DNA from 2 places in the Streptomyces sp. NPDC020884 genome. Region 2 is predicted to be linked to the other one. Evidence: riboswitches for the same ligand, from Rfam matches in the RefSeq annotation. Region 2 holds a riboswitch; the other holds the start of a gene.
The links. Region 2 has a riboswitch for cyclic di-AMP ahead of ACH4UK_RS15620 (peptidoglycan DD-metalloendopeptidase family protein). Riboswitches for the same ligand answer to the same signal wherever they lie in the genome.

Region 1: it holds a riboswitch for cyclic di-AMP, as region 2 does, so the genes downstream of both, ACH4UK_RS32295 (transglycosylase SLT domain-containing protein) here and ACH4UK_RS15620 (peptidoglycan DD-metalloendopeptidase family protein) in region 2, are expected to answer to the same signal.

Annotation. Positions count from the first base shown of each region.
Region 1 covers NZ_JBIRRY010000012.1:115,709-130,157, reverse strand. Annotated here, with positions in the region: gene ACH4UK_RS32350 (hypothetical protein) at 1-1,515, shown strand, start outside; gene ACH4UK_RS32345 (DUF779 domain-containing protein) at 1,529-1,894, opposite strand; gene ACH4UK_RS32340 (hypothetical protein) at 1,982-2,371, shown strand; gene ACH4UK_RS32335 (hypothetical protein) at 2,447-2,626, shown strand; gene ACH4UK_RS32330 (DUF6480 family protein) at 2,812-2,994, opposite strand; gene ACH4UK_RS32325 (DUF6381 family protein) at 3,228-3,419, shown strand; gene ACH4UK_RS32320 (PHP domain-containing protein) at 3,551-4,558, opposite strand; gene ACH4UK_RS32315 (helix-turn-helix domain-containing protein) at 4,660-6,381, opposite strand; gene ACH4UK_RS32310 (hypothetical protein) at 6,627-7,244, shown strand; gene ACH4UK_RS32305 (SpoIIE family protein phosphatase) at 7,328-9,940, shown strand; gene ACH4UK_RS32300 (FAD-dependent oxidoreductase) at 9,956-11,347, opposite strand; cyclic di-AMP (ydaO/yuaA leader) riboswitch at 11,799-11,986, shown strand; gene ACH4UK_RS32295 (transglycosylase SLT domain-containing protein) at 11,991-12,845, shown strand; gene ACH4UK_RS32290 (GMC oxidoreductase) at 12,991-14,449, shown strand, end outside.
Region 2 covers NZ_JBIRRY010000004.1:316,700-331,148, reverse strand. Annotated here, with positions in the region: gene ACH4UK_RS15675 (PPOX class F420-dependent oxidoreductase) at 101-541, opposite strand; gene ACH4UK_RS15670 (TetR/AcrR family transcriptional regulator) at 653-1,279, shown strand; gene ACH4UK_RS15665 (DUF6745 domain-containing protein) at 1,306-2,307, opposite strand; gene ACH4UK_RS15660 (hypothetical protein) at 2,386-2,712, opposite strand; gene ACH4UK_RS15655 (STM4015 family protein) at 2,888-3,850, shown strand; gene ACH4UK_RS15650 (STM4015 family protein) at 3,857-4,807, shown strand; gene ACH4UK_RS15645 (STM4014 family protein) at 4,788-5,945, shown strand; gene ACH4UK_RS15640 (STM4013/SEN3800 family hydrolase) at 5,989-6,810, shown strand; gene ACH4UK_RS15635 (STM4012 family radical SAM protein) at 6,807-8,189, shown strand; gene ACH4UK_RS15630 (STM4011 family radical SAM protein) at 8,197-9,114, shown strand; gene ACH4UK_RS15625 (SGNH/GDSL hydrolase family protein) at 9,127-9,954, opposite strand; gene ACH4UK_RS15620 (peptidoglycan DD-metalloendopeptidase family protein) at 10,117-11,070, opposite strand; cyclic di-AMP (ydaO/yuaA leader) riboswitch at 11,074-11,235, opposite strand; gene ACH4UK_RS15615 (tyrosine-protein phosphatase) at 11,680-12,492, shown strand; gene ACH4UK_RS15610 (DUF6126 family protein) at 12,527-12,700, opposite strand; gene ACH4UK_RS15605 (helix-turn-helix domain-containing protein) at 12,731-13,339, opposite strand; gene ACH4UK_RS15600 (aspartate aminotransferase family protein) at 13,413-14,449, opposite strand, start outside.

The DNA of each region.
Region 1 (14,449 bases), on a different contig from region 2:
GGGCCCACGACCCCCGCGCTGGCCGACGACATCCCCAAGGCCCCCGGACACCGCCTGGTCAAGGCGTACGAAGGTGCTCCCGCCACCGCGTCGCCCGTCCCCGGGCAGGCGCCCCCGCAGCATCCCTTCCTCGCGCCCAACGGCCGCAGCGGCATGCACGCGGACGCGGCGGGCAGCGGCACCCACCCCTACTCCGGGCCGCTCGGCCGGGCGCCCGAGGTGACCAGCGAGAAGATCGCCCCCATCGGCGGCGAGTGCGCCACCGCGACCTTCGACGCGGCCGGCCGGCTGATCACGGTCTGCGGGACCTTCACCGGCTTCCTGCTCAAGCTGCTCGACCCGCGCACGCTCGACACGCTCGCCGAGTACAAGCTGCCGCAGCGCTCCTCCACGGTCGAGGCCATCACCCGGCTCGACTTCTCGAAGATCTTCAAGGACACCTCGGGTGGCGCGTACTTCTACCTGGACGACCAGGACCGGGTCGTCCTGGCCGACTCGCGCCAGCACGTCCTGCGCATCGCCCACCGGCAGGACGCGCAGGGCCGCTGGGAGTTCGTCGTCGAGGACGACTGGGACCTCACCGGGCACGTCCCGCACGACTGCGTGTCCTGGACGAATCTCTTCCCCAGCGGCACCTGCGACCCGGTGACCTCCGTGATGCCCGACTGGCAGGGCCGGATCTGGTGGGTCACCCGGCTCGGCCGGGTCGGCACGGTCGACCCCGACACCTCGGCGATCCGGTCCGTCCTGCTCGACGGCGAGGAGATCCAGAACTCCTTCTCCGTGGCCCGGGACGGCGTCTCCATCGTCTCCGACCACGCCCTGTACAGCTTCACGGCCGAGGCGGACGGCACCCCGCGCATCCAGTGGCGGCAGACGTACGACCGGGGCACCGGCACCAAGCCCGGCTCGGTGAACCAGGGCTCGGGCACCACGCCCGACCTGTTCGGCGCCGCCGGGGAGTACGTCGCGATCACCGACAACGCGGACGACCGGATGAACGTCCTCGTCTTCCGCCGGGGCGTGGACGTCCCCGCCGACCGCCGTCTCCTCTGCTCGGTCCCGGTCTTCGGCCACGGCCGCTCCACCACCGACAACTCGCTGATCAGCTGGGGTGACAGCCTCGTCGTCGAGAACAACTACGGCTACGAGAACCCCACCTCGCTGCTGTTGGGCCGCACCGTCGTGGGCGGCGTCACCCGCATCGACGTGCGCCCCGACGGCAGCGGCTGCGACACCGTCTGGGAGAGCGCCGTCCGCTCGCCCTCCACGGTGCCCAAACTGTCCACGGCCAACGGGCTCCTCTACTTCTACGAGAAGGAGCCCAACGCCCTTGGCATCGACGCCTGGTATCTGACCGCCGTCGACTTCCGGACCGGGGAACGCCGCTGGCGAACGCTCACCGGCACCGGACCCGCCTACGACAACAACTGGGCGCCCATCACCATCGGACCCGACGGCACGGCGTACGTGGGCGTCTTCAACGGCATCGTCGCGGTCCGCGACACCGCCTGAGGCGGGCGCTTCCTCATCCGTCCACCAGCCGGGAACGGATGAGGAAGCGCACCCCCTCCGGGGCCTCCAGCGAGAATCCGCTGCCACGGCCCTCCACGACGTCCACGATCAGCCGGGTGTGGGCCCACACCGCGTACTGGCTCCGCGACATCCAGAAGGGCACGGCCTCGGGCATCCCCTCGACCGCGAGGGCCGCGAGCAGCACATCGGCGTCACCGGTGCGGAACTCACCGGCCGGATAGCACATCGGGGCGCTGCCGTCGCAGCAGCCGCCCGACTGATGGAACATCAACGGGCCGTGGTCCGCCCGCAGCCGGCGCAGCAGGCCCGCCGCGGCGGGTGTCAGCTCGACGGCGGGCGATTTCGGGTCACACTCCATGGACCTGCCCCTTCTCGGCTGCGGCGACGCTGCGACAACCGGACGCAAGTGAACTCGACCGGACGTTGCGACCGGGTTGCACGCCCTATGCTCGCGCCCATGGAGCAACGGGAAGTCGTGAAGCGCGTGATCGGCATCCTCACAGAGGCGCGCGAAATGCAGCGTCTGCTGGAGGCGGACCTCGAACGGGAAGATCTGGACGCGGGAGCGGGCGCCGTCACCGCCCTGCTGAACGAGACGATGCCCCACATCGCCATCCCCGACGACTTCTCCGTCGAGGAGGTGGTCACCGTCGTCGGACGCGAGGTCGGCGGTGCGGTCGAGCAGCTCGTGAGCGCCTTCACCCTCGCGTTCACGATGCTGGCCCAGGTCCACGACTCCGGGCAGACCGACGTGTCCTCGGCCGACGTCCTCCAGGACCTCGCGCTCCGGGTCGAGGGCGGCGGACCTGACGAGGACGAGGATCCGCTCCTGTAGCCCCCTGCGTTCTGCCGCGCCGGTATGCATAGTGGAGGGAGAAGCGCGTATCTCCCTCGCGGCATGGAGGCAGCTGTGGGAAAGAGCACCGACATAGCCCGCGCCAAGGCGCGGAGGCTCAGAGGCATGATCAAGGAATCGGACGGCATCGCCCTCGAGGACGAGCGGCTGAAGGCCGAGGGCAGGAAGGAACAGGCCGAGGCCCGCAGCGAAGAGGCCCTGGCGCGCGCATCGCGGGCGGCCATGGACCGCTGAGGAATCGAAGCGCCCGTGCCGGATGCGACGGCGCGGGCGGTTTCGCGTGGTCCTCCGGTCCGCCCGGGGCCCCGGACGTTACGCGTGTCCGTCCGGGGCCCCAGGGCGCGGTCCGCAGCCGCCCGGCTTCCCCGGACGGCTGCGGAAAGCGCGGTGCGCCGGCCGCGGTCTCCTCTCCGCTCATCTCATCCGTAACCGAAGATCCTCGCGAGGAAGAATCCGGCGACCGCGAGCGCTCCCAGCACGATCAGGGCGGCCCAGACGCCGGGGTGCTCCCAGAGCCCTCCGTCCGCGCGTTCCTCGTGGGCCTCACTGATGGAGCCCTCGGCCGGCGGTGTCTCTCCTGGGGGATTCAGCAGAACAGCCATGCCTCCAGGGTCTCTCCGACCGCGCCGCCGCGCACCCCGTCCGGCTCGACGCCTCCCCGCGCAGGCGGAGGGAAAGTCTCACCCTCGACCCCAGGGTGAGACCGGGGCCGCTCCACCGGGCCGTCCTGCCCACCTGGCTCGACCGCTCCCGCCCCCCCCCGCCGCGCGGGATGCGGAGGCGGCCGGTCGCTGGTTCGCTGGGGGCAGAGGTCCCCAGCGTCCAAGGAGTGGTGATGAGCGGTTCGGACGAACCAGCCGACCTGGCTCGGCAGATGCGTGAGAAGGCCCAGCAGCTCGCCGAGGCCGCGGAGCGCGCGAGCGACCCGCACGAGCGCGAGCGGCTGGAGAAGAAGTCCCGGACGATCCGGGACCGGAGCGAGCAGCAGAGCGCCATGGAGGCCGGGGACGTCTACCCCGAGAAGTAGCCCCTCCCGCCCCGCACGTCCGCCCCCGGAGATCCAGCACCTCCGGGGGCGGACGTGTGCGGGCGGGTGCGGGGCCCCGGGTGCGGACGTGCGGGCGGGTGCGGGGCCCGGGTGCAGGGGGCGGGCGCGGATCAGCCGGCCCACTCCAGGAGCCGATCCGCGCTCCAGGTCGTCACCACCCGGTCCGCCGACACCCCGCACTCCTCGGCGCGGGCACACCCCGACCGCTGCCAGTCGAGCTGCCCGGGAGCATGTGCGTCCGTGTCGATCGCGAAGAGCGTCCCCGCCGCGACGGCGGCGCGCAGCAGCCGCAGGGGCGGATCCCGCCGCTCCGGACGGCAGTTGATCTCCACCGCCGTCCCCGCCTCGGCGCACGCCGCGAAGACCCGCTCCGGGTCGAACCGCGACTCCGGTCGGCCGCGACCGGCCAGCAGACGTCCCGTGCAGTGGCCGAGCACATCGGCCTGCGGATGGCGCACCGCCGCTTCCAGCCGCCGCGTCATCGGCGCGGGGTCCATCCGCAGCTTGGAGTGGACGGAGACCACCACCACGTCGAGCCGCTCCAGCAGCTCGGGCTCCTGGTCGAGCGAACCGTCCGGCAGGATGTCGCACTCGATCCCCGTCAGCAGCCGGAACGGGGCCCACTGCGCGTTCAGCCGCTCCACCACTGCGAGCTGCTCCCGCAGCCGGTCCGGCGACAGACCGCGTGCCACCGTCAGCCGGGGCGAATGGTCGGTGAGGACGGCCCAGGCGTGCCCGAGCTCCGCGGCGGTCCGGCCCATCTCCTCGATCGGGCTGCCCCCGTCCGACCAGTCCGAGTGCAGATGGCAGTCGCCCGTCAGGCGCTCGAAGAGTTCCCGGCCCCCCTCGACGGGCGGCTCCGCCGCGGCTTCCCGCTCCAGCCGGTCCAGATATCCGGGCGTCCTTCCGGCCAGCGCCTCACGGATCACCTCGGCCGTGCGGGGCCCGATCCCGGCGACCCGCTCCAGGGACTTCGCGGCCACCCGATCGGCCGCCTCCCCGTCGGCCATCGCGGTCACGGCGCCGGCGGCCGTACGGAAGGCCTTCACCCGGTAGGTGGCGGCCTGCGAGCGTTCCAGCAGGAAGGCGATCCGGCGCAGGGCGGTGACGGGGTCCATCGGCACCTCCACCGGGGAGCGTCTGCGGCACGGGTCCCTCGCCCGCCCCACCAGCATGGGGGCATCCGGCCCGGCACGCCTGCGCGCTGTGGGGAGCCGCCTCAGGACGCGGCGGTCTCCCCGTCGGTCCCGGCCTCGCCGGGGCCCCCGGCGTCCGCGGCGTCCTGGACGGACACCCAGCGGCCGGTGCCCGTGTCGTAGTCGAGCACGGAATCCTCCCGTGCCCCGCTTGTACGGAACGGCCGCCCGCCGTCGTCGATGCGCACGGTCCCCGACCGGCCGCCGCTGCTCCAGGCCAGCTCCGCGTACCAGTCGCAGTCGCAGCCCACCGTGCGGCCGGTGACCAGGAGGACCTCCGGGTCCGAGACCGAGACGGTGTACGGGAAGGCGACCGCCTCGATCGGCTCGCCGGAGTCGTTGCCCGCGACCGAGCGCGCGAGGGGGCGGGGGACGTCGAGATCGACGTCGAACATCCTCGGGGTGAGCGCCCCGCCGCAGCCGGAGCTCATCCGGTAGACGCGGCCCTTCGCGGGGGCCCGGCGCTCGACGACCCGGATCCGCAGGGCTTCCAGCACCACGGTCCGCTCGTCCCGGCCCTGGAGCGTGATCCGGACACCGCTCTCGCCGGCGTGCACCGCGCCGAGCGCTCCGGCCCAGGAGGCCGCGTCGGCCTCCACCGGGGGCGGCGGGACGGCGCTGGGCGCCCGGTCGACGAGGTAGGAGTGGTCGCAGCCGTTCTTCCAGACATGATCGTCACCGGTCCAGGTGAACGGCACCCGCCCGGCCTTCGGACCCGGCGAGGGCCCGGAGGCCCGGGGGAGCACCTCCTGGCGGGACCCGACGCCGGGCGGCCCGGCCGCCCGGGGGCTGCCGGACGCAGTCCCCCGCGGGGTGCCGCTCGGCGTGCTGTGCGGCTTCCCGGACCCGAGGGAGCCGGAAGGCGAGGGCTCCTGGGTGTCCGCCGGGGGCGCGCCCGGGTGTTGGGCCACCGACGGGCTCCGGTCCGGACCCGACAGCCCCGTCCCCGCGAAGGCGGCGACCAGGGCGAGCACGAGGACCGCCGCGGCGAGGACGCCGATCGCCTGCCCGTACCGGCGCGCCCGGCGGGACCGGAACACCGGCCGCCGGACGGACCCGTTCCCGTTCGGGGCAGGGCCCCCGACGACGTACGACGGCACCGGACGGGAAGTCTCCCCGCCGGACGGCCCCGGGGGAGCGGACGGCCCGGGATCCGCTGACGACCCCTGACGTGCGGGCTGCCCGGGTTCCGTTGTCGGCCCCGGGCGAGCGGGCGGCCCGGCTTCCGTTGTCGACCCCGGATGTGCGGGCGGCCCGGGATCCGCTGACGGCCCCGGCTTCTCGGACGGCCCCGGCTCGGCGGCGGCCTCGGCGGTTCGGGGCCGTACGAGCTCCCCGGGCGACGCCGTCTCCCCGTGCGGAGCGTTGACCGGCAAGGCCCCCGTCTCCCCGCTGGGGGCGTCCACCGGCACGACCCCCGTCCCCCCGGTCGGGGCGTCCACCGCCAGGCCCCCCGCCTGCTCGGCCTCCGCCGCCCCCTGCCGCTCGACCCGTTCGCCGTCCGCCAGGATCCAGAGGCGGTGCAGCGCCTCACGCTCCTCGGGCGGTGCGCCGCACCACCGGGCCAGCCGCTCCACGGGCGCGAACTCCGCGGGCACCGTCCGCCCCGTGCAGTACCGGTGCAGCGTCGAGCCGCTGACCCCGATGCGGCGGGCCAGCGATGCGTACGTCCGGCCCGACTCCTCCCGCAGCGCGTTCAGCCGGTCCGCCAACGCCGCCCGTGCGGCCCCTTCGGCGCCACCCAATCCGCTCGCCCTCCCCTGCCGTCGTTCCAGGGCGTTCCAGCCCTCCGAGAACACCCACGTCACCAGGGGTGGGACGGTTCCAGCCCGGCGGGAAGCCGTGTCGTGCTTGTCCGGATCCGGGGCGGCGGACGAGGCTGGTGCCCGTTCTCGCACCGCCGACGCAGGGCTCCTCGCCGGGCCCCGCACGACCCGGTGCGACGCCGTACGACCACCTGACCGCACCATCCGAAACGGGGAACCCCACCATGCGCACCCTCCGCACCGCAGTCCTGACCGCCGCGGTCACGGGCCTGGCCGTCACCGCCCTGGGCCAGGTCCCCGCCACCGCGGCCCCGGCGCCGGCCCCCGCGCCTCCGAAGTTCCTGAGCGCGGGCCAGCTGCCCGCCTCCACCACCCCCTGGACGGCCGGTCCGGTACGCCAGGGCGTGCCCGAGGAAGGGTCCGTGTGCACCGCCGGAATCGCCCCGGCGACCGGCACCCGCCACCGGGACTTCCGCACCGAGCTGGACACCGGCGCGCGCCAGACCATCACCCTCGCCGCCACCACCGCGCAGGCCAAGGCGCTCGCCGCCGAGCTGCGGAGCGCGCTGGAGACCTGCCTCGACCGGCTGAAGGAGCAGGACCCCGGCCTGGAGGGGGAGGCGTTCTACCAGGGCCGCGTCGACGTGGAGGAGGGCGCGCACGTCTACAGCATCGACACGTCCTACCCGGAGGTCGGCTCCACCGACATCGGGCTCTACTCCGTGGGCCGCGACGGCAGGACGGTGACCGTCGTCGAGTGGGGGCAGCTCGGCGAACTCGACGGCGCACCGCTCGAGGGGTTCAGGAAGACGACCCGCACCGCGGTCGCCAAGCTGCACTGATCCCGCCCCCGCGACCGGCCGCCGCAGGGGAGCGGCCGGTCGCGGAGGTGCGCGGTACCCCGGACCGGGAGCATGCTGGCTGTGTGACCCGGCACGATACGACCCGGCGTCCCCCGCCCGCCGGTAACGGGACCGCGGCCGGGGAGCAGGACGCTGGCCGAGCGCCCGACGAGCTGTCGCTCGTCCTCGCTCAGGCCCTCGTCAGCGCCGTCGAGTCGAGCGACGGCTACGCGGGCGGCGTCTACCTGCCCAGCGGGACGCCCGGACTTCTCCGGCTCGCGGTGCTCGCCGGACTGCCGGCCCCGCTGTTCCGGCCCTGGTGGCGGATGTATGTGAACCGCCCGTTCCCGGTGTCCGAGGCCTACCGCTCGGGGCGGCCCGTGCTGCTCGGCGACGCGGAGGAGGCGATGCGCCGGTTTCCCCAGCTGATGGCCGGGCTGCCGTTCCCGTTCGGTTCGCTGTGGGTGCCGATCGCCGGGCCCCGGGGGAGCCTGGGCGTGCTCGCCGTCCTGCGGGCCTCCACACCCGGCAAGCCCGTCGCTCCCGCCGACGGCGACCGGCTGCACCGCCTCGGCCACCGGCTCGGTGACGCGCTCACCGATCTGGAACAGCGGGGTGTCTCCTGCGTATGGGAGACGGAACCGGTCCCCGTGCAGCTGCCCGCCGCCACCGCGCCCCCGGTGCGGGTCGGCCGCTTCGACTGGGACCTGCACTCCGGGCAGGTCGCCGCCGACGATGAACTCTGCGCGATCCTCGGCTTCGCACCCGACGCCTTCCCGGGCACCGTCGACGCACTCGCCGAACGGCTGGTCCCGGAGGACGTGTACGGGCTGTGGGCGCTGGCCAGGCAGACCGTGGAATCGGCCGAGCCGGTCGTCCGCCGGATGCGGCTGCGAGGCCCCGACGGCCGGTCCCATCTGCTGGAGCTCTCCGGCCGCTGGACCCACCCGGACGGCGATGCCGCCGCCGGCCACCTGACCGGTTTCCTGGTCGACCTCGGTGCGGGACCGGTCGTGCCGGAGGCCGCCGACCGGCTCCCCCGGGGCATCCTCTCCCTGGACCGGCTCGGGCGGATCACGTACGCCAACGGCCTCGCCGAGGAGCTGCTCGGCCACCCCCGTGCGGAGCTCGTGGGGCATGTGGTGTGGCAGGCCCTGCCGTGGTTCGGCCACGAGGCGTACGCGGACCACTACCGGGCAGCTCTCATCGCCGACGAGCCCGTCCACTTCCTCGCCCGGCGCCCGCCCTCGCGCTGGCTGTCGGTGTCCCTGTATCCGGGTCACGACGGGATCAGCGTGGTCCTTCAGGCGACCGACCAGCCGGCCTACGCCCCTGGTTCCGTGACGACACCCGGCCTGGGCATCGGCTCGACCGCCGACCGTTCCTCCGCGCTGTACCGGCCGGTGGCCCTCGCCATCGCGCTGACCGAGGCGGTCACGGCGCGTCAGGTCTCCGCGGTGGTCACCGAGGAGCTGCTGCCCGCGTTCGGCGGCCGTCAGCTCGCCATCTACCTGCTGAACGAGCGCCATCTCCATCTGGCCTGGGAGACGGGATTCCCCAAGGGCTTCCTCGACCGCTTCGACGGGGTCGGGCTCGACGTGAACATCCCCGGGGTGGAGACCCTGACGACGGGCCGCCCGCTGTTCTTCGAGTCCATGCAGCGCCTGGCCGAGGCCTATCCGGGCATCCCGATCGACGCGGACGTCGGGGCGCGGGCGTTCCTGCCGCTGATCGCCTCCGGGCGGCCCGTCGGCTCCTGCATCCTCGGCTTCGACCGGCCCCGCGGCTTCAGTCCGGAGGAGCGCACCGTCCTGACGGCCCTGGCCGGGCTCATCGCCCAGGCCCTGCAGCGCGCCCAGCGCTACGACAGCGAGGTGGCCCTCGCCCGCGGGCTCCAGGACGCCCTGCTGCCGCACCGGTTGCCGGAGGTCGACGGGGTGGACACCCTGGGGCGCTACCTCTCCGGCACCCAGGGCATGGACGTGGGCGGCGACTGGTATGACGTCATCGAGACCGGCCATGAACTCGCCCTGGTCATCGGGGACGTACAGGGCCACGGCGTCGCCGCCGCCGCGACGATGGGGCAACTGCGCAGTGCGGTACGGGCGTTCGCGCTGAGCAACCATGATCCGCAGGAGGTGATCAGCGGTACCAACCGGCTGCTCATCGACCTCGACCCGGGGCAGTTCGCGAGCTGTTGCTACATCGCTTTCGACCCGGAGACCGGGGTGGCCCGTGCCGTACGGGCGGGGCATCCGCAGCCCGTGCTGCGGCGGCCCGACGGCCGGACGGAAGTGCTGGACCTGCCCGGCGGCATCGTGCTCGGGATCGACGGGCGCGCGTCCTACCCCGTCACCCAGATGCGACTCGAACCGGGCGCGATGCTCGCCCTGTTCACGGACGGGCTGATCGAGCGCCCCGGCACGGACATCGACGAGGGGATCGAGCGGCTGCGCGCCACCGTGGAGCGCATCGGCACGGTACCCCTGGCCGAGACGGCCGACCAGGTCATCGGAGAGGCCAGAGCGGCCACCGACCGCCCGGACGACATCGCGATCCTGCTGGCCGCCCGCTGGGGCGAGACCCCGACCGTCCGGCGGCCCCCGACGGCCCGGCATCCTGGACCGGACCTGTGGCGCACGTTCCGGGGGCCGGACCCGGGGCGCTCGGCGGCAGCCCCGGATCCGGCCCCCTAGAAGGCCTCTCGTCGATCAGGCGTCGGCGGGGCGCTCGGCCGGCACGAAGGAGCCGGAGGCCTCCAGCATGCCCTCGCGCTCCACGACCTTGATCCGCTCACGGCCCTGGGCCGCACCGAGCGCCTGCTCGTGGGCGTCCAGCTTGTGCCAGCCCTCCCAGGTGGTGTACCGCACGTCCCGGTCCTGCAGGAAGGCCTCGACGGCCTCCGGAGCGGGTGTGGCGGGCTCGGGCAGCCGGCCGGCGGCGCGGTCCTCCAGGACGCAGGCGACGGTCTCGTTGGCGTCGCCCTTCGTGTGCCCGATCAGACCGATGGGGCCGCGCTTGATCCAGCCCGTGACGTAGACCGAGGCCATGTGCTCGTCACCGGAGATGACGCGGCCCGCCTCGTGCGGGACGGTGCCGGAGGCCACGTCGAAGGGGAGCTTGGGCAGTTCCTCCGAGTAGTAGCCGACGGCCCGGTAGACGCTCTGCACGTCCCAGTCGGTGAACCGGCCGGTGCCCCGGACGTTGCCGGTGCCGTCCAGCTCGGTGCGCTCGGTGCGCAGCGCCACGACCTCGCCGTCGTCGCCGAGGATCTCGACCGGGGACTCGAAGAAGTGCAGGAACAGCTTGTGCGGGCGGTCGCCGACGTCCCGGATCGCCCAGTTCTCCAGGGTCTGCGCGACCATGTTGGCCTGCTTGTTCTCGCGCCGGGTGGCGATGGAGCCCTCGTCGTAGTCGATGTCCTCGGGGTTGACGATGACCTCGATGTTGGGGGAGTGGTCCAGCTCCCGCAGCTCCATCGGGCTGAACTTGGCCTGCGCCGGGCCACGCCGCCCGAACACATGCACCTCCAGCGCCTTGTTCGCCTTGAGGCCCTGGTACACGTTGTCCGGGATCTCGGTGGGCAGCAGCTCGTCCGCCGTCTTGGCCAGGACGCGGGCCACGTCCAGGGCCACGTTCCCCACGCCGAGCACGGCGACCTTCTCCGCGGTGAGCGGCCAGGTGCGCGGGACCTCGGGGTGCCCGTCGTACCAGGAGACGAACTCGGCCGCGCCGTAGGAACCGTCCAGCTGCATGCCGGGGATGTCGAGCGCCCGGTCGGCCTCGGCGCCGGTGGAGAAGATCACCGCGTCGTAGAACGACCGCAGGTCGTCCAGGCCGATGTCATCGGGGTAGCTGACGTTCCCGAAGAGCCGGATCTGGGGCTTGTCCAGCACCTGGTGCAGGGCCTTGACGATGCCCTTGATGCGCGGGTGGTCGGGGGCCACGCCGTAACGGATCAGGCCGAAGGGCGCGGGCATGCGCTCGAAGAGGTCGATGGAGACCCCCGGGTCCTGGCAGACCTCGGATTTGAGCAGCGCGTCCGCAGCGTAGATACCGGCGGGGCCGGCTCCGACAATGGCGACGCGGACGGGGCGTGTCATGGCGTGGTGTTCCTTCGGGGCGGGCGAACGCGGGCAGGTACAGCGTACGTCGGAGGTAAGGGTTGGCTTACTAGTCTCCACCCCACACCGTAAGCGATCGTCCCGCGGGCTCGTCGACCGGCCCTGTCGCGAGTGACCGATTGATCCCTTTCCTTGTGCCGATATGGTCGATTTGGCTCTTTTGGTTCACTCATCCATAAAGGGTCTATTGGGATTGTTGAGGCATTTGCCTAGGCCTGTTTTGGCCATCACCGCGAGGGAGTGGTGAGCGTCACGTCCGAGGGTGCGGACGCAGAAGCGGATCCATCGGTTCCCTTCTGTGCGAAGAAAGTTGACGCCGTGGCGGCACGGCCCGATCCGGGAATTCCGCCATTCGATCTTGCGTGGAAAAGGGAAAGCGGAATGCGGGGGTTGTTCTGTTCCGCGTTTCTCGCCTACGGTCACCGTCAATCCGGATGGAACGCCGAATCCTGCCGCCGTCCGGGAATCCGAAACCCACTCACGTACGGCAGGAGCGGGGGACCCAGGTAAGTCGCCGATCCGTAACCGGAACGGCTTGGGGTGAAGTCGCATCTTCGTGCGGCCAGACATCTCCCGTCTGAACCCGACAGCTCACCTCGCAGGCGCCGGAGAGGAATTCCCCATGCCCGCACAGGGTAAGCACCGCCGTCCCAAGTCCACCTCGCTGAGCCGCGGCCTCGCCGCCATGACCACCGGCGGAGCCGTTCTCGCCCTGCCGGTCATCGGCGCCACCAGCGCCTTCGCGGCCCCTGCGCCCGCCGCCGCGCCGCAGGCCGTGGTGCCCGCCTCGGTGGCCGCATCGGCTGATTCCGCCGTGCGCGCCGCACCCGCCCAGCATTCCGTGGTGGCCGGCGAAACGCTTTCCAAGATCGCCCGCGAGCATTCCGTCAGCGGCGGCTGGAAGAAGCTGTACGAAGGCAACCGGAAGATCGTCGGAGGGAATCCCGACCTTATTCACCCGGGTGTCAAGCTGACCCTCGGAAGCAAGGCCGCCGCCCCGTCGGACGCCAAGGCCGGCAAGGCTGGCAAGGCTGGCAAGGCTTCCCCGTCCGCCGCACGCGGCGCCTCGGCGGACCGCGCCGACCGTTCGGAGCGCGTCGACGCCGCCCCCGTGGCACAGGCCGCTCCGGCCGCCGAGAAGAGCGCCGTCACCTACACGAACGACCTCGACGGCTGGATCAAGGAGTCGCTCGCCGTCATGGCCGAGCAGGGCATCCCCGGCACCTACGAGGGCATCCACCGCAACATCATCCGCGAGTCCTCCGGCAATCCGGCCGCGATCAACAACTGGGACTCCAACGCGGTCAAGGGCACCCCGTCCAAGGGGCTGCTCCAGGTCATCGACCCGACCTTCCAGGCCTACCACGTGCCCGGCACCTCGACCGACAGCTACGACCCGGTCGCCAACATCACGGCCGCGTGCAACTACGCCGCGGACCGGTACGGCTCGATCGACAACGTCTTCGGCGCGTACTGAGCCTTCCCGTACAGGCCTGAGGGGCCCCGGACCACGGTCCGGGGCCCCTCAGGCCTGTACGGGAAGTTACCCCCAAGTTTCTAGTGACTTACCACGCGATCGACAGTAGAACCTGTTGCACTCTGTCGAGAGTGAGGGATGTCACATGAGTGACGCTACCACGCAGGATGGCGAGGCCAAGGGTGTCTCGCGTCGAAGGTTCATCACAGGAACAGGTTCTCTTCTGGGGGCCGCGGCGCTTGCCGGACCCGCCGCGCCGTCATGGGCGAGCGTCCGCACGGCAGCGGCGCCGATCGGCTCCGGCGCCCATGTGCCGGTCCTGGTCATCGGCACCGGATACGGCGGCTCCGTGGCCGCCCTCCGGCTCGCCCAGGCCGGCACGGACGTCCACATGATCGAGATGGGCATGGCCTGGGACACCCCGGGCGCGGACGGCAAGATCTTCGCCAACACCACCAGACCGGACGACCGCTCGTTCTGGCTGCGGACCCGCACCAAGCAGCCGCTGAGCAACTTCCTCGGCTTCCCCATCGACAAGAACGTCAACCGCTACACCGGCATCCTGGACGCGGAGGAGTTCTCCGGCATCACGGTCTACCAGGGCCGCGGCGTCGGCGGCGGGTCCCTGGTCAACGGCGGCATGGCCGTCACCCCGCGCCGGGAGAACTTCGGCGCCATCCTCCCGACGGTGAACGCCGAGGAGATGTACAGCACCTACTACCCGCGCGCCAACAGCGGGCTGGGCGTCACCACCATCGATCCCGCGTGGTTCGACACCGTCGACTGTTACCAGTACGCCCGGGTCGGCCGAAAACACGCCCAGCGCTCCGGCTTCCCGTTCCTCTTCGTGCCCGCGGTCTACGACTGGGACTACATGAAGCAGGAGGCGGCCGGAACCGTCCCCAAGTCAGCCCTGGACGCCGAGATCCTCTACGGCAACAACTACGGCAAGAAGTCGCTCCAGAAGACCTACATCGACCGGATCAAGGCCACCGGCCGGGTCACCATCACCCCGCTCCACAAGGTCACCACCGTCACCCCCGCCCCGGGCGGCGGCTACACGGTGCTCATCGACCAGCTCGACACCAGCGGCCAGACCACCGTCACCAAGACCGTCACCGCGGACAAGGTGTTCTTCGCCGCGGGCAGCGTGGGCACCAGCAAGCTGCTCGTCGGCCTCAAGGCCACCGGTGCGCTGCCGCTCCTCAACAACGAGATCGGCAAGGGCTGGGGCGACAACGGCAACGTCATGTGCGGCCGCGCCAACCACCTCTGGGACCCGACGGGGCAGGTGCAGTCCTCCATCCCCACCGGCGGCATCGACAACTGGGACGCCGGCGGAGCGTTCGCCGAAGTCGCTCCGCTGCCCACCGGGATCGAGACCTGGGCCTCGTTCTACCTGTCGATCACCAAGAACCCCAACCGCGCCCAGTTCACCTGGAACGCGGCGGCGGGCAAGGCGGAGCTGAACTGGCAGACGGCGTGGAAGCAGCCGTCCATCGACGCCGCGAAGACCATCTTCGACAAGATCAACCAGAAGGAGGGCACGATCTACCGCACGGACCTCTTCGGCGTCTACAAGATCTGGGGCGACCACCTCACCT
Region 2 (14,449 bases):
CATCTCCTGAGGGAGTCGGTGTCGTCTCATTATGGTCGTGCTGTACGACAGGGCGACCAGTGGATGCTGAACGGGGCAGCCGATCGGGCCAGTGGCGGCGTCAGCCACGCCGCTGCCCGTAGACGTGGTCGATGCGCAGGGTGAGGAGCACCCTGCGGTCCTCGACCATGGCCCGCCGGTAGTCGTCCCAGTCGGGGTGCTCGCCCTTGACGTCCCGGTAGAGGGTGATGAGGGCTTCCACGGTGGCGTCGTCGGGCGCCGCGGCGGGCGGGGTGAGCTCGGCGGTCGCGTCGACGACGGTCCAGGCCCAGCGGTCGTCGCTGGTGACGTGGTAGCTCGCCCGGGGGTCGCGGCGCAGGTTGCGGGTCTTGGCCCGGCCCTCGGTGATCGAGACGCGGATCGCCCGTTCCTCGGGGTAGTAGGCGTGATTGACGTTGGACAGCTGGGGCCGTCCGTCCTGCTTCAGAGTGACCAGAACACCGCCGTCGTGCTCGCCGACGAGGCGGAGCAGCGCTTCCTGTGCCGGTTCGATTCGCGTCATGCAGAATCCAACGTCCGGGCCGGTCCGAGGATTCCGGATCATCGCGCCCGCCCGGTCACGGCGGGCGGCCGCCCGCCATCGCTGACCTGGCGTGTTGGTTAAGGTGGCTCGGTGGCAAGAGTCCGGTTGAACGTTGCGGAGCGGCGTGAGGAGCTGCTGCGCGCGGCGGTGGAGCAGATCGAGGTCCGCGGGGTCTCCTCCGTGCGGATCGCCGATGTGGCCTCGGTGCTGGGCGTGAGCAACGCACTCGTGCTCTACCACTTCTCGACCAAGGAGAAGCTGGTCGCGGCGGCGTTCGCGTACGCGGCGGAGGCCGACCTCGCCCATCTCCGCAGGCTGCTGGCCCGGCGCACCACCGCCGTGCGCCGGCTGCGGGCGGCCGTGCGGTGGTATGCGCCGACCGGACAGGCCAAGGGCTGGCGGCTGTGGATCGAGGGCTGGGCGGTCTCCCTGCGCGACCCCGTCCTGCGTGAGGTCGCGGGCGATCTGGACCAGCGGTGGAAGGCGGAGTTGGCCCAGGTCATCGAGGAGGGCGCCGCCGCCGGGGAGTTCCGGTGCGAGGATCCCCGGTCGGCGGCCTGGCGGCTGACGGCCCTGCTGGACGGGATGGCGGTGCAGACGACCTCGTACGCGGGTCCGCTCTCCCGGTCCACCATGCTGCGGTGGACCGACGAGGCGCTCGCCCGCGAGCTGGGCATCGGCCTCGCGGCCCTGACCGGCTCGTCGGCCGTGGACTGACCGGCCGACGACTGACCGCCCGGCCCTCAGGTCTGGCGCACCGGTGCGTAGGCCGTCCCCTCCAGTCCGAACGTCCAGGCGACCCCGTCCTTCGCGGTCCGGGTGGCGGGCGGCACCCGCAGCCAGTAGGTACGGTGCGTGCCGTCCGGCTCGGGGGTGGAGTTGACCACCTCGACCATCACCACGTCCTCGTCGCCGTCGAGCGCGATGCGCCAGAGGATGCCCGTCTCGTCGCGGTGGACGGGCTCGGCTCCCGACTCGGTGAGATACCGGTCGTAGCCGTAGTACTCCAGCATCACGCGGCGCAGCTCCGCGTTCTCCTCGGCGCGGATCCGCTCGGGCGTGAGGGAGGCCAGCTCGGCCAGGAACGCGCCGGGAACCGGCATGCCGCGCCAGGCGTGCAGGGCGAACCCGTCCCCGTAGGCAAGGGCCGGTCCCTCGCCGTGGTCGAGCCGGCCCGCCTCGTCGCGGTGGAGGACGTCGGGCCGCTCGCTGATGACCACGGCGTTCTCGTAGGGCCACCACCAGCCGGCGTTGCGGGCCACCTCCGCGAGACCCGTCAGCCGGTCGCCCCGCCCGTCGAAGGCGGCGAGCCAGGCGGCGTCGTGCTGGCCGAGGACGGCGTCCAGGAGCACCAGCCGCACGCTCCCCTCGTCCTCGGGCCGGGGCGCCAGGTCGGCGACGACGCCGGTCCGTATCCGCTCGGCGAGCGCGGCCGTCGTCTCCCAGAGCTGGGCTCCGGTGGCGGACCAGAGCGCCGACCAGCCCGCCGGGCCCAGCTCGTCGTACATCCGGCGGCGTTCCTCGGCCCACGGGCGGGTGCGGACCTCCTCGCGCACCGACCGTCCGGCGTCGGCCAGCTTCTCCACCGTCTCGACGGCGGCCCGGGGCGATGCGGCCCAGATGATCCGGTCCGGCTCGGCCAGGCCTGCGGTGCGGTAGGCGCGCCGCACACCGGCCTCGGCCGCCGCCCGGTCCGCCCGGCCGGTCGCCGCCGCCACGCTCCGCCAGGATGTCGCGTCACTCATCGATTGTCCCCGTCCCCTGCTCTGCTCTGATCTGCTCTGCTCGGTCTGCATGTCCGTGTTCGATCTGGCCGGCTGCGGTCAGTCCGCGACGATGCGGATCGCGCCGGGGGCGTACTCCCGCTGGCGCACGACGCGGAACCAGCCCTTGGGGAGCGGGATCACCGCGTGCTCCTCGTGCACCACCCGCCCGCCCTCGGGGAGATGGAGCAGCATCGGGCCGAACGGACCCGCTTCCCGGATCAGCCGGCCGGGGCCCTGCACGGCGTGCGCGTGGCCGGTGACCTCACCCAGGGCGAGCACCAGCCGCCCCCGCCCGTCGCGCAGTTCGCCCGGAGCCTCCAGGAAGGGGGCGGGCACCGCCGACTCCTCCAGCTCCATGATCAGTACATCGCCCTGCCGGTACACAGATGTCTCCCCTCGTCGCGGCACCCGCTGTGCCGACCCTGCGAAAAACGCTACGGGCAGGGTCTGACAACGGCCCCCGGCGGCGGCCGTGGAGGGGTCCCGGCCGCGGCGTTGTCAGTGCGGCTTGATAAACCTTGCGGACATCAGCAGTCCCCAGGATCAGGAGCTCAGGGCCATGTACGGTGCGCAGCATCTGCACGAGTTCGGCGGCCTTCCGGCCGTCGACTTCCAGAACACGACCGACGAGGGCTCCCGGCCCGCCGCGGACGCCGTGGCCTGGCGCGTCTCCGTCGATCCGTACGGAGGCGACGACGGCCGGGAGCGGCCCTGGGAAGAGGAGTTCGCCGACTTCCTGGGCACGGTCGACCCGGCCGGGGTCCGCGCCCTGATCATCGGCCAGTGGGGCGAGGCGTACGAGGAGAACTCCTCCGTGCCGATCGGCCTGGTGATCGCCGCAGCCGACCGGCTGACCTCGCTGGAGGCGGTGTTCATCGGGGACCTGGAGGCGGAGCAGGCCGAGATCACCTGGATCGAACAGTCGGATGTGACGGCGCTGCTGGGAGCCTTCCCCGCGCTGACGGAGTTGGGGGTGCGCGGCGGCACGGACCTGCTGTTCCCGCCGACGAAGCACGAGCGGCTGCGGTCGCTGACGATCCAGGCGGGCGGACTGCCCGTCGAGGTGGTGCGCGGTGTGCTGGACAGTGAACTGCCCGCGCTGGAGCGGCTGGACCTCTGGCTCGGGGTGTCCGCCTACGAGGGGAACACCGACGTCACCGACCTCGCTCCGCTGCTCTCCGGCACCCGTTTCCCCCGGCTGTACCACCTGGGCCTGCGCAACAGCGAGGTGCAGAACGAGATCGCCGCGGCCATAGCCTCGGCTCCGGTCGTCGCCCAGCTGCGGGTTCTCGACCTGTCGAACGGGACGCTGGGGGACGAGGGGGCGGCCGCGCTGCTCGAAGGCCAGCCGCTGACCCATCTGGAGGCCCTCGACCTCCACCATCACTTCCTCACCGGGGCGATGGAGGAGCGGGTGCGTTCCGCCCTGGAGCCGCACGGGGTGCGGGTCGACCTCTCCGAGAAGAGCGAGCCCTGGGGCGACGGGGGCGCCGAGGGCCGTTACACCGCCGTCTCGGAGTAGGGCGTCATGACGTACATCGACATCGAGCATTTCGACGACTTCCACGGGCTGCCGGTCCACACCGGGGCATTGTCGTCCGGGGCCCTGCCGGCCGCCGACAGCGTGGCCTGGCGGCTGGAGTGCGACTCCGACGAGGAGAGGGACTTCGCCGCCCTGTGGCGGCAGTTCCTGGACACGGTCGACACGGCCGGGGTCCGGGCTCTCGTCATTGGGCCCTGGTGGCATGAGGACTACACGCCGTTCGGCCCGGTGATGGACCTGATCGTCGCCGATGCGGACCGCTTCCCGGCGCTGCGCGCGCTGTTCCTCGCCGATGTGGTGAGCGAGGAATGCGAGGTGTCCTGGCTGCGCATGTGCGACATCACCCCGGTGCTCGAAGCGCTCCCGCTGCTGGAGGAGTTCGGCGTGCGCGGCTGCGGCCACGAGGGGCTGGGGCTGCGCCCGCTGCGCCATCCGGCGCTGAAGTCGCTGCGCCTGGAGTCCGGCGGTCTGCCCGGCGAGGTGGTGCGGGCGGTCGCCGCGAGCGAACTGCCCGCGCTGGAGCGGCTGGACCTGTGGTTCGGCAGCTCGTGGTACGGGGGCGATGCCACCGTCGAGGACATCCGGCCGGTCCTGTCGGGCGGCGTGTTCCCCCGGCTGCGCCATCTGGGTCTGCAGAACAGCGAGCTGCAGGACGAGATCGCCACCGCCGTGGCCTCCGCCCCCGTCGTCGCCCAGCTGGAGACCCTGGCGCTGTCGATGGGCACCCTGAGCGACCCGGGCGGCGAGGCCCTGCTCAACGGGCAGCCCCTGAACCACCTGTCCACGCTCGACCTGCGCCACCACTACCTCTCCGATCCGATGCTGGACCGCATCAGGACCGCCTGCGCCCCGGCCCGGGTCGAGGGCGGCGAGGCCGAGGAGGACTACGCGGACCCGGACGACGAACCGGAGCGCTATGTCGCGGTCAGTGAGTAGCCCCGGGAGCGGCCCGGTGCCGCGTTTCGCGGTCGTCGGCAATCCGGAGAACCGCCGGGTCGCCTTCTTCCAGGAGGCCGTGCGCTCCGCCGGTCTGCCGGCGGCCCGGGTCGTGCCCTGGCTCCAGGTGCTGCGCGGCGAGGCAGCGTTCGGTTCCGGCGAGAGCGTGCGGATCGATTCGCCCGGCGAGGACGCCGAGGTGGAGCGGCTGCTGCGCGGGGTCGACGACCCGACCCGGGTGGAGGGCTCCGCCCGGTGGTACGCGGGCTTCACCGCGGCGGTGGCCGCGGTGGCGGACGCGGCGTCGGCCGCCGGAGCCGAGGTGCTGGGCTCCCCCGGTGACATCGCCGTGCTCTTCGACAAGCGGCTGTGCCACGGGCTTCTCGACGGCGCGGGGGTTCCCGTGCCCGCCTCGCCGACGTCCGGCCCGGGGGCGGCCCCGGTGCGCGGCTGGTCCGACGTGCGGGAGTTGCTGCGCGAGCACCGGATGCCCCGGGCGTTCGTGAAGCTCGCGCACGGCTCCTCCGCCTCCGGGGTGCTGGCGGTGGAGACGGCCGGTCCCGGCCGGGTCCGGGCGAGCACCTCGGTGGAACGGGACGCGCAGGGGCGGCTGTTCAACTCGCTGCGGGTCCGGCGCTACACCTCGGAACGGGAGGTCGGCGCGGTCGTGGACGCGCTGGCCCCGGACGGGCTGCACATCGAGCGCTGGCTGCCGAAGGCGTCCCAGCGGGGGCGGGCGGCGGATCTGCGGATCGTGGTGGTCGGCGGCCGGGCGACGCACGCCGTGGTGCGGACGAGCACGAGCCCCATGACCAATCTGCATCTCGGCGGCGCGCGCGGAGACCTCGACGAGGTCCGGGCCGCCGTGGCGGCGGCGGGCGGCTGCTGGCGCGAGGCGCTGGCGATGTGCGAGCGGACCGCGGCCTGCTTCCCCGGGACGCCCTGTGTGGGCGTCGATCTGCTGCCCACGGCCGGCTGGCGGCGTTTCGCCGTCGGCGAGGTCAACGCCTTCGGCGACCTGCTGCCCGGACTGACCGGTCTGTCGGGCAGCGGCGCCGAGGGCCTGGACACCTATGCGGCGCAGGTCGCCGCCGTACTGGACCGAGCAAGGAACCACCGTGCCGTCACCGCTTCCTGACCCTCCCGCGCCCCCCGAGTCCTCGGGGTCCGGCAGGCCCGATATGGGCGAGGTCGTGGGCAGCCACGATCTGCTGCTCGTCACCCTGGACACCCTGCGCCACGACGTCGCCGTCGAGCTGGCGGCCGCCGGGCGCATCCCGAACCTGGCCCGGCATCTGGCCGGCGGCCGCTGGGAGGAGCGGCATGCTCCGGGCAGCTTCACCTACGCCTCCCACCAGGCGATGTTCGCCGGGTTCCTGCCGACCCCCGCCGCCCCGGGGCCGCATCCGCGGCTGTTCGCGGCGCGGTTCGCGGGCAGTGAGACGACGGCGGACGGCACGTTCGTGTTCGACACCCCCGATCTGGTGTCGGGACTGGCCGCCGAGGGGTATCGCACGGTGTGCGTCGGCGGGGTCGGCTTCTTCAACGGTCGGGGGCCGTTGGGTTCGGTGCTGCCGGGGATGTTCCAGGAGAGCCACTGGGAGCCCGGCTTCGGCGTCGCCTCGCCCACCTCGTTCGAGGAGCAGGTCGCCCGCGCGGAGGACGTCGTCGCGGCGCTCCCCCGGGAACAGCGGCTGTTCCTCTTCGTCAACGTGTCCGCACTGCATCAGCCGAACTGGTTCCATCTGCCAGGGGCGACCCCCGAGGCGGGCGACTCCCGCGCCACGCACGCGGCGGCCCTGGAGTACGTCGACCGGCACATCGGCCGGCTCTTCGCCGCGGCGAGCAGCCGGCGCCGGTGCTTCGCCATCGTCTGTTCCGACCACGGCACCGCCTACGGCGACGACGGCTACACCGGGCACCGGCTCGGCCACCCGGCCGTCTGGACCGTCCCGTACACCCACTTCTTCCTCGACCCGCTCGATCCGGGGGACGCCCGATGACCAGCAGCACCGCGGCAACGGCCACGGCCGTCCGGCCCTACGAGAGTTACGTCTACGCCTATCCGCACAAGACGGCCTACCGGCCGCTGCCGGACCGCCCGTCACTGCGGGCGCTGTGGGCGGCGGAGCCGAAGGACGCGCTGTCCCTCTACCTCCACATACCGTTCTGCGAGGTCCGCTGCGGCTTCTGCAACCTCTTCACCCGGATCGGCGCGCCCGAGGAGCTGACGACGCGCTATCTGGACGCTCTGGAGAGGCAGGCCACAGCCGTCCGGGAGGCGCTGGGCGACGAGGGGCCGGTGCGGTTCGCCGCGGCGGCGTTCGGGGGCGGCACGCCGACGTTCCTGACCGCCGGGGAGCTGGAGCGGCTCTGTGACATAGCGGAGAAGCGGATGGGTGCCGACCTGCGCTCGGTGCCGCTGTCGGTGGAGACCTCCCCGTCCACGGCGACGGCGGACCGGCTGGCGGTGCTGGCCGAACGGGGCACCACCAGGATCAGCATCGGTGTGCAGAGCTTCGTGGACGAGGAGGCGCGGGCGGCGGTCCGCCCGCAGCGCCGCGCCGATGTGGAGGCGGCGCTCGGCCGGATCCGCGAGGCCCGGATCCCGGTGCTGAACGTCGACCTGATCTACGGCATCGACGGGCAGACCGAGCGCAGCTGGCTCGTCTCGCTGGACGCGGCGCTGGCCTGGCGGCCGGAGGAGCTGTATCTGTATCCGCTGTACGTCCGCCCGCTCACCGGCCTGCACCGCCTGGGCGCGGCGGCCGGGGGCCGGGCGGAGGCCCTGGAGCAGGCGGCCTGGGACGAGCAGCGGCTGCGGCTGTACGCGGTGGGCCGGGATCATCTGCTGGCGCACGGCTACGAGCAGGTGTCGATGCGGATGTTCCGGCGCGCCGACGCCCCGCGGGAGTCGCAGGACGGGCCGGAGGACTACGCCTGCCAGACCGACGGCATGATCGGCCTGGGCTGCGGGGCCCGGTCGTACACGGCGGCCCTGCACTATTCCTTCGACTACGCGGTGGACATGCGGGAGATCCGGTCGATCATCGACCGCTTCACCTCGACCGAGGACTTCTCCCGCGCCGAGGTCGGCCGGTACGTCGACGCCGAGGAGGCGCGTCGTCGGCATCTGCTGCAGTCGCTGCTCCAGGCGGCGGGGCTGCCGGTGGCGGACTACCGGGCCCGGTTCGGCACGGATCCGCGCGCGGACTTCCCCGCCGAGCTGGCGGGGTTCGCGGACCGGGGCTGGCTGGACCCGGCGGCGCCGGACGGCCTGCTGCGGCTGTCCCCGGCGGGTCTGGCCCACTCCGACGCGCTGGGTCCGGCGCTGTTCTCCCACGGGGTGCGGGCCGCGATGTCCGCGTACGAGCGGAAGTGAGGCGGACATGGACCTGACGATTCTCTACCGCGGCCCGCTCGCCTCCTGCGACTACGACTGTCCGTACTGCCCGTTCGCCAAGCGGCGGGACAGCCGCGCGCAGCTCACGGCTGACCGGGAGGCCCTGGAGCGGTTCACGCTCTGGGCGGCGGCGCAGACCGGCGACCGGCTGTCCGTGCTGTTCACTCCCTGGGGCGAGGGACTGGTGCGCTCCTGGTACCGGCGGGCGCTGACCGAGCTGTCGCGGCTGCCGCACATCGGCCGGGTGGCGATCCAGACGAACCTGAGCTGCCGCACCGACTGGCTGGCGGACGCCCATCCGGAGCGGATCGCGCTCTGGTGCACGTACCACCCGGGGCAGACGCCCTACGAGCGGTTCCTCGGCCGGTGCCGGGAGCTGTCCGGGCTCGGGATCCGCTACAGCGTGGGGGTGGTGGGTTTCGAGGCCCATCTGGCGGAGGCGCGGCGGCTGCGGGCGGCGCTGCCGCAGGAGGTCTATCTCTGGGTGAACGCCGCCGAGGGCCACACGTACACCGACGAGGAGGCGGCCCGGTGGACGGAGCTGGATCCGCTCTTCCCCTACAGCCGTGATCCGCACCGCTCGGCGGGGCTGCCCTGTCGCACGGGCGAGTCGGTGATCTCGGTGGACGGGGACGGCACGGTGCGGCGCTGTCACTTCGTCAAGGCCGAGCTGGGCAATCTCTACGACGGCAGCTACCGCCGGGCGCTCGGCCCGCGGGCCTGTCCGCTCGCCGTGTGCGACTGCCACATCGGCTATGTGCATCTGGAGTCGCTGCCGCTGTACGACGTGTTCGCGGGCGGTGTCCTGGAGCGGATACCGGCCGGGCCCGGTGCGGGCACGCCGCCGGACGGGCTCGTCGCGTCGAGCCCGTCCCGGCGTGCGCTTCCCCTGCTGGAGCCGTGACCGCGACGACGGCTACAGCGGCAGCAGGTCCGGGCGCTTCGCCTCGACGTGGTCGCCGGAGGACTCGCCGCGCAGCCGTCGGCCGATCCAGGGCACGAGGTATTCGCGGGCCCACTGGATGTTGTCGCGCCGTTCGTCGAAGGGGGTGCGCTGGGCCTGCGGCGGCCAGGGCTGGTCGGGCTCGGCGGGCACGTCGTGGCCGAGGACCTGGGCGGCGCGCAGGGCGACGCGGGTGTGGCCCTCGGGCGACAGGTGGAGTCGGTCGTTGTCCCAGGCCCGGCGGTCCTGGACCGAACGGAGCGACCACAGGTCCAGCACGGGGCACCGGTAGCGGTCGGCGATGGCCCGCAGATGGACGTTGTACGTGGCGATCTTGCCGCGCATGTGGCGCAGCACCGGAACGCCCCGGGTGTCGAAGCCGGTGGTGACCATGACCGTGCCGACGGCGTTGCTCAGGTCGGCGACCGCCCGCTCGAAACGCTCGGCGAGGTCGTCGGGGTCGGTGCCGGGCCGGATGATGTCGTTGCCGCCCGCGCAGAAGCTGACCAGGTCGGGGGCCAGTTCCTTGGCGCGGGGGATCTGCTCCTCGACGATCTGGTCGAGGAGACGTCCGCGTACGGCGAGATTGGCGTAGCGGAAGTCACCGTGCGGGGAGTCCTCGGGGCCGGCCGCCGCGTCGGGGGCGGGGAGCCGGTCGGCGAGGAGGACCGCGAAGCGGTCCGCCCAGCCGACGAAGGTCCCGTCGGGGCCGGGGTCGCCGACGCCTTCGGTGAAACTGTCGCCAATCGCCGCGTACGACCCGATGGTGTGCTGCTGGTTGTTTCTCGAATCGTCTGCCACAAGGACTTATCCTGCATCGTCCGATGTGACCTACGCGACCGTAATACGGGGTTGACGGGTGGTGAGATAGACCACCCGGTCAGTTTTTGGTAAAGCCGGAATAAAGAGAGGGGCGGTGCGCCGCCGCGCACCGCCCTTCTCCCTGCTTCTCGCCGCACTCGGTCAGACGGAGACGCCGTGCTGACGCAGGTACGCGATCGGGTCGACGTCCGAGCCGTAGCTCGGGCCGGTGCGGACCTCGAAGTGCAGGTGCGGGCCGGTGGAGTTGCCGGTGGAGCCGGAGAGGCCGATCTGCTGGCCGCCGGTGACGGTCTGACCGACCGAGACGTCGAGCGAGGACTGGTGGGCGTACTGGGAGTACATGCCGTCCTCGTGCTGGATGACGACCTCGTTGCCGTACGAGCCGCTGTTGCCGGCCGAGACCACGGTGCCCGGTCCGATGGCGAGGACGGGGGTGCCGGAGGCGGCCTGGAAGTCCGAGCCGGTGTGGTAGCCGCTGGACCAACTGGCGCCGGAAGCGCGGTACTGGGTGGTGACGTTGGCGCTGGCGAGCGGGGCCGACCAGCCGGAGCCGGTGGCCTCGGAGGAACCGGTCTGCGCGGAGCTGCCGGAGCCCTCGGAGTCGTCGGCGGAGATCGTGTCGCCCTTGGGGGCTTCCTTCGGCGCGGCCTTCGGGGCCGGTTCGGCCTTCTTCGGGGCGGCCTTGGGAGCGGCGGACTTCTCGGCCGGGGCGGAGCCCTTGGCGCCGAGGGTCAGCTTCATGCCCGGGTGGATCAGGCTGGGGTTCTCGCCGACGGTGGAGCGGTTGTCCTGGTACAGCTTCTCCCACCCGCCCTTGAGCCGGTGCTCGGCCGCGATCTTCGACAGGTAGTCGCCGGAGACGACGGCGTACGTCTTCGGGGCGGTCTTCGGCGCGGCGGGGGCGGCCGGTGCGGTGTGCGCGGCGGCGACCGAGGCGGCGGCGGGCTTCGCCGCCGGAGCGGCCTGGTCCGCGGCGCTCGCGACGGTGGCGCCGATGAGCGGGAGGGCGAGTGCGGCGCCGCCGGTCCCTGCGGCGAGGACGCCGCGGGAGATCGGGCCGGACTTCGGACGACGGTGCTTACCCTGTGCGGGCATGGGGAAGTTCCTCTCCGGCGCCTGCGAGGTGAGCTGTCGGGTTCGGGCTGGAGATGCCCGGTCGCACGTGCGGCGACTTCACCCCGAGCCGGTCCGGATCGCTCCGGATCGGCGGCTTACCTGGTTCCCCCGCTCCTGCCACGCGTGAGTGGGTGGGTGCGAATTCCGGGCGGCGGCAGGATTAGGCGGTCCGTCCGGATTGCGGCGACCGTAAGCGAGCCAGGACGAGCGGAACAAGCCATCGGTTGCGTACCGGAATCATCTATTCAATATCGTTTCGCATTTCCCGTCACACTCCGTGGATTACGGATCTTGTATTTCCGTACGGGGAACGGGATAACGCGGGGGCGCGCTCACCACGGTCCGTCACGGATATGATCCCGCTCACCTTCGCAATCCCATCTCCCCCATTAGCGGGGCATGTTCTGCGAAATGCACCAATACGGACATGGTGTGGGCGACTGTTCTGACGCCCGGTCAGCCCAGCCCCGGAGGCTTTCCGCACCGGGGCGTGCGGCCATCATGATTTTCCGCCGAATCGATGTCGTATCGTCACGGGAGCGCCCTCGCCGGCGAGCCGCGCCGACGCCAGAGATCCCAGGAGCCACCGTGACGCAACAGGTGCCGCAGGTCCCGCCGACCGAGACCGCGCTGGCCGGAGTCCGCAACTTCCGCGACGTGGGCGGGCTCCCCACCACGGACGGGCGACGCACCGCTTTCGGCCGGCTCTACCGCAGCGGACATCTGGCGAACGCCACCGCCGAGGACGCGGCCTTCCTCGGCGGGCTCGGACTGCACACGATCTTCGACTTCCGCAATTCCGCCGACCACCGGCTCGACGGGTACGACATCGAGCTGACCGGTGTCCGCAATGTCAGCATTCCACTCTCGGACCCGGCCGACGGCGCGGAGTTCTGGCGGCTGGTGCGCGACGGGAACATCGAGCAGCTGCGCTCGATCCTCGCGCACGGCAAGGGCACCGAGCGCATGATCCGGATGTACCGCTCGACGATCGAGGACCGCACCGCCGAACACAGCCGGGTGCTGCACGCCCTGGCCGAGGACAGCGTCCCGGCCCTGATGCACTGCGCCGCGGGCAAGGACCGGGCCGGTCTCTCGATAGCGATCGCGCTGCTGGCGGTCGGCGTCGGGCCGGAGGCGATCGAGGCGGACTACCTCAAGTCCAACGATCCCCACCGCCGGTACAAGGTGAAGCGCACCGATATGTCCGAGGTCGGGATGTCTCCCGAGGTGACGGAGCTGCTGAACCCGCTCTTCGGGGCGGAGGCCGCCTACCTCGCGGCGGCGTTCGCGGCCATCGAGGAGAACTGGGGAACGACCGACCGCTATCTGGCCCAGGGGCTGAAGGTCTCCCCCGAGACCCGGGAGCGGCTGCGCGAGCGCCTGCTCGACCCGAGCTGATCCGGCCGGCGACAGCGCGCCGGGTGACGGGCCCTCACTTGCTTCCGGCCACCACGAAGAGCAGGTAGAGGAAGCCCGCGATGACGTGGCCCGCCACCAGATAGGCGAACAGCCGGATCACGACGCCGCGCGGCATCCGCTTCTCCTGCGTGTCCTCGTTCTCACGACGCCCGGGACCCAGCGGGTCGTAATACTCGGAATCGGTCATGACGGTCCTCTCTGCCGGACTCACGGCCGGTCAGCGCGGGTGCAGGGCGTTGCCGAGGCAGAGCTCGGCGGCGGGGCTCTGCAGCAGGGTGTGGACGAAGAGCAGCTCCGCGCCGCCGCGGTCGACGGCCGCGATCCGGTGCGGGGTGAGCGAGTCGAAGTGGGCGCTGTCGCCGGGTTCGAGGTCGTGGACGGTGTCGCCGAGCCCGACCCGCAGCCGTCCCTCCAGGACGTACAGCCACTCCTCGCCGGGATGGACCCGGACCAGGTCGCCCTGGGCCCCGTAGGGAACGCGCACCCGCAGCGCCTGCATCGCACGGCCGGAGCCGCCGACCTGCCGGTACATCCAGCCGTCCGCCTCCGCCCCCTCGAAGCCGCCGCCGCGGACGATCGCGTCCCGTTCGGGCGGCTGCTCGCCGAGGAGCTCGGAGACCGTCGTACCGTAGATGCGGGCGAGCCCCAGCAGCATGGGCAGCGAGGGCTGCCGGCGGCCGGTCTCCAGCCGGGAGAGATGGGCCGGGGAGAGTCCGGCCCGGCGGGCGGCGGTCTCCAGGGTGAGGCCGCGGTCGCGGCGCAGGTCACGCAGTCGGGGTGCGACGCCGGGGAGCTCGTCCGGCACCCCTTCGTCCGGGGGGTTCATGGCTCCATTGGGCCAGGATCTTTCCTTTGAGGCAAATAACTTGCCTCAGAGGCAAAGCCCTCCCGGGGGCCGGTCAGCGGTTGGCCACGGCCTGCTTGACCAGCGTCCGGCCGAAGTCCCACATCAGTCCGCCGCCGCTGTGCGCGTCGTCCATGACGGACGTGAACGCCGCCACGAACCGGTCCACCTCCGCGTCCCCGATGATCAGCGGCGGGATCAGCTTGATCACTTCCAGGTGGTCGCCGGAGACCTGGGTGAGGATGCGGTGCTTCTGGAGCAGCGGTACCACGACCATCTGGGCGAAGAGCCCCTTGCGGGCGGCCTGGAGCATGGTCCAGCGGCTGCGCAGCTTCAGCGAGGCGGGCCGGCCGAACTCGATGCCGATCATCAGCCCGCGCCCGCGGACCTCGTGCAGCAGTTCGTAGCGGTCCACCAGGGCCGCCAGCCGCTCGCGCAGCAGATCGCCGGTGCGCCGGGCGTTCGCGACGGTCTCCTCGTCCTCCATCACCGTCAGGACGGCCAGGCCGGCCGCCATCGCCTGGGCGTTGGAACCGAAGCTCGCGGAGTGGACGAGGACCCGGTCCATCGAGGAGAAGACCTTGCGGAAGATCCAGTCCTTGCCGAGGGTCGCGCCGACGGGCACATAGCCGCCGGAGAGCGCCTTTGCCACGCACACCAGATCGGGCTCCACGCCCTCCTCGTGCTGGTAGGCGTAGAAGTCCCCGGTCCGGCCGAGGCCCGTCTGCACCTCGTCGACAATCAGGAGCGCCTTGTACCGGTGCAGCAGCTCCTGCGCCTCGCGCAGATGGCCGGGCGGCGCGGCGAGCACCCCCTTGCCCTGGATCGGCTCGACGACCAGGGCCGCCACATCGCCCCGCTTCAGCTCCCGGCGCAGCGCGTCCAGGTCGCCGAGCGGGATCGCCGTGTCCGGCAGCAGGGGGCCGAAGCCGTCGCGGAAGCCGCTCTCCCCGTTGACCGAGAGGGAGCCGGCGGTGAGCCCGTGGAAGGCGTGGTCGCAGTAGAGGATCCGGGGCTTCCCGGTGGCGTGGCGGGCGAACTTCAGCGCCGTCTCGACCGCTTCCGTGCCGCTGTTCCCGAAGAAGACGCGGT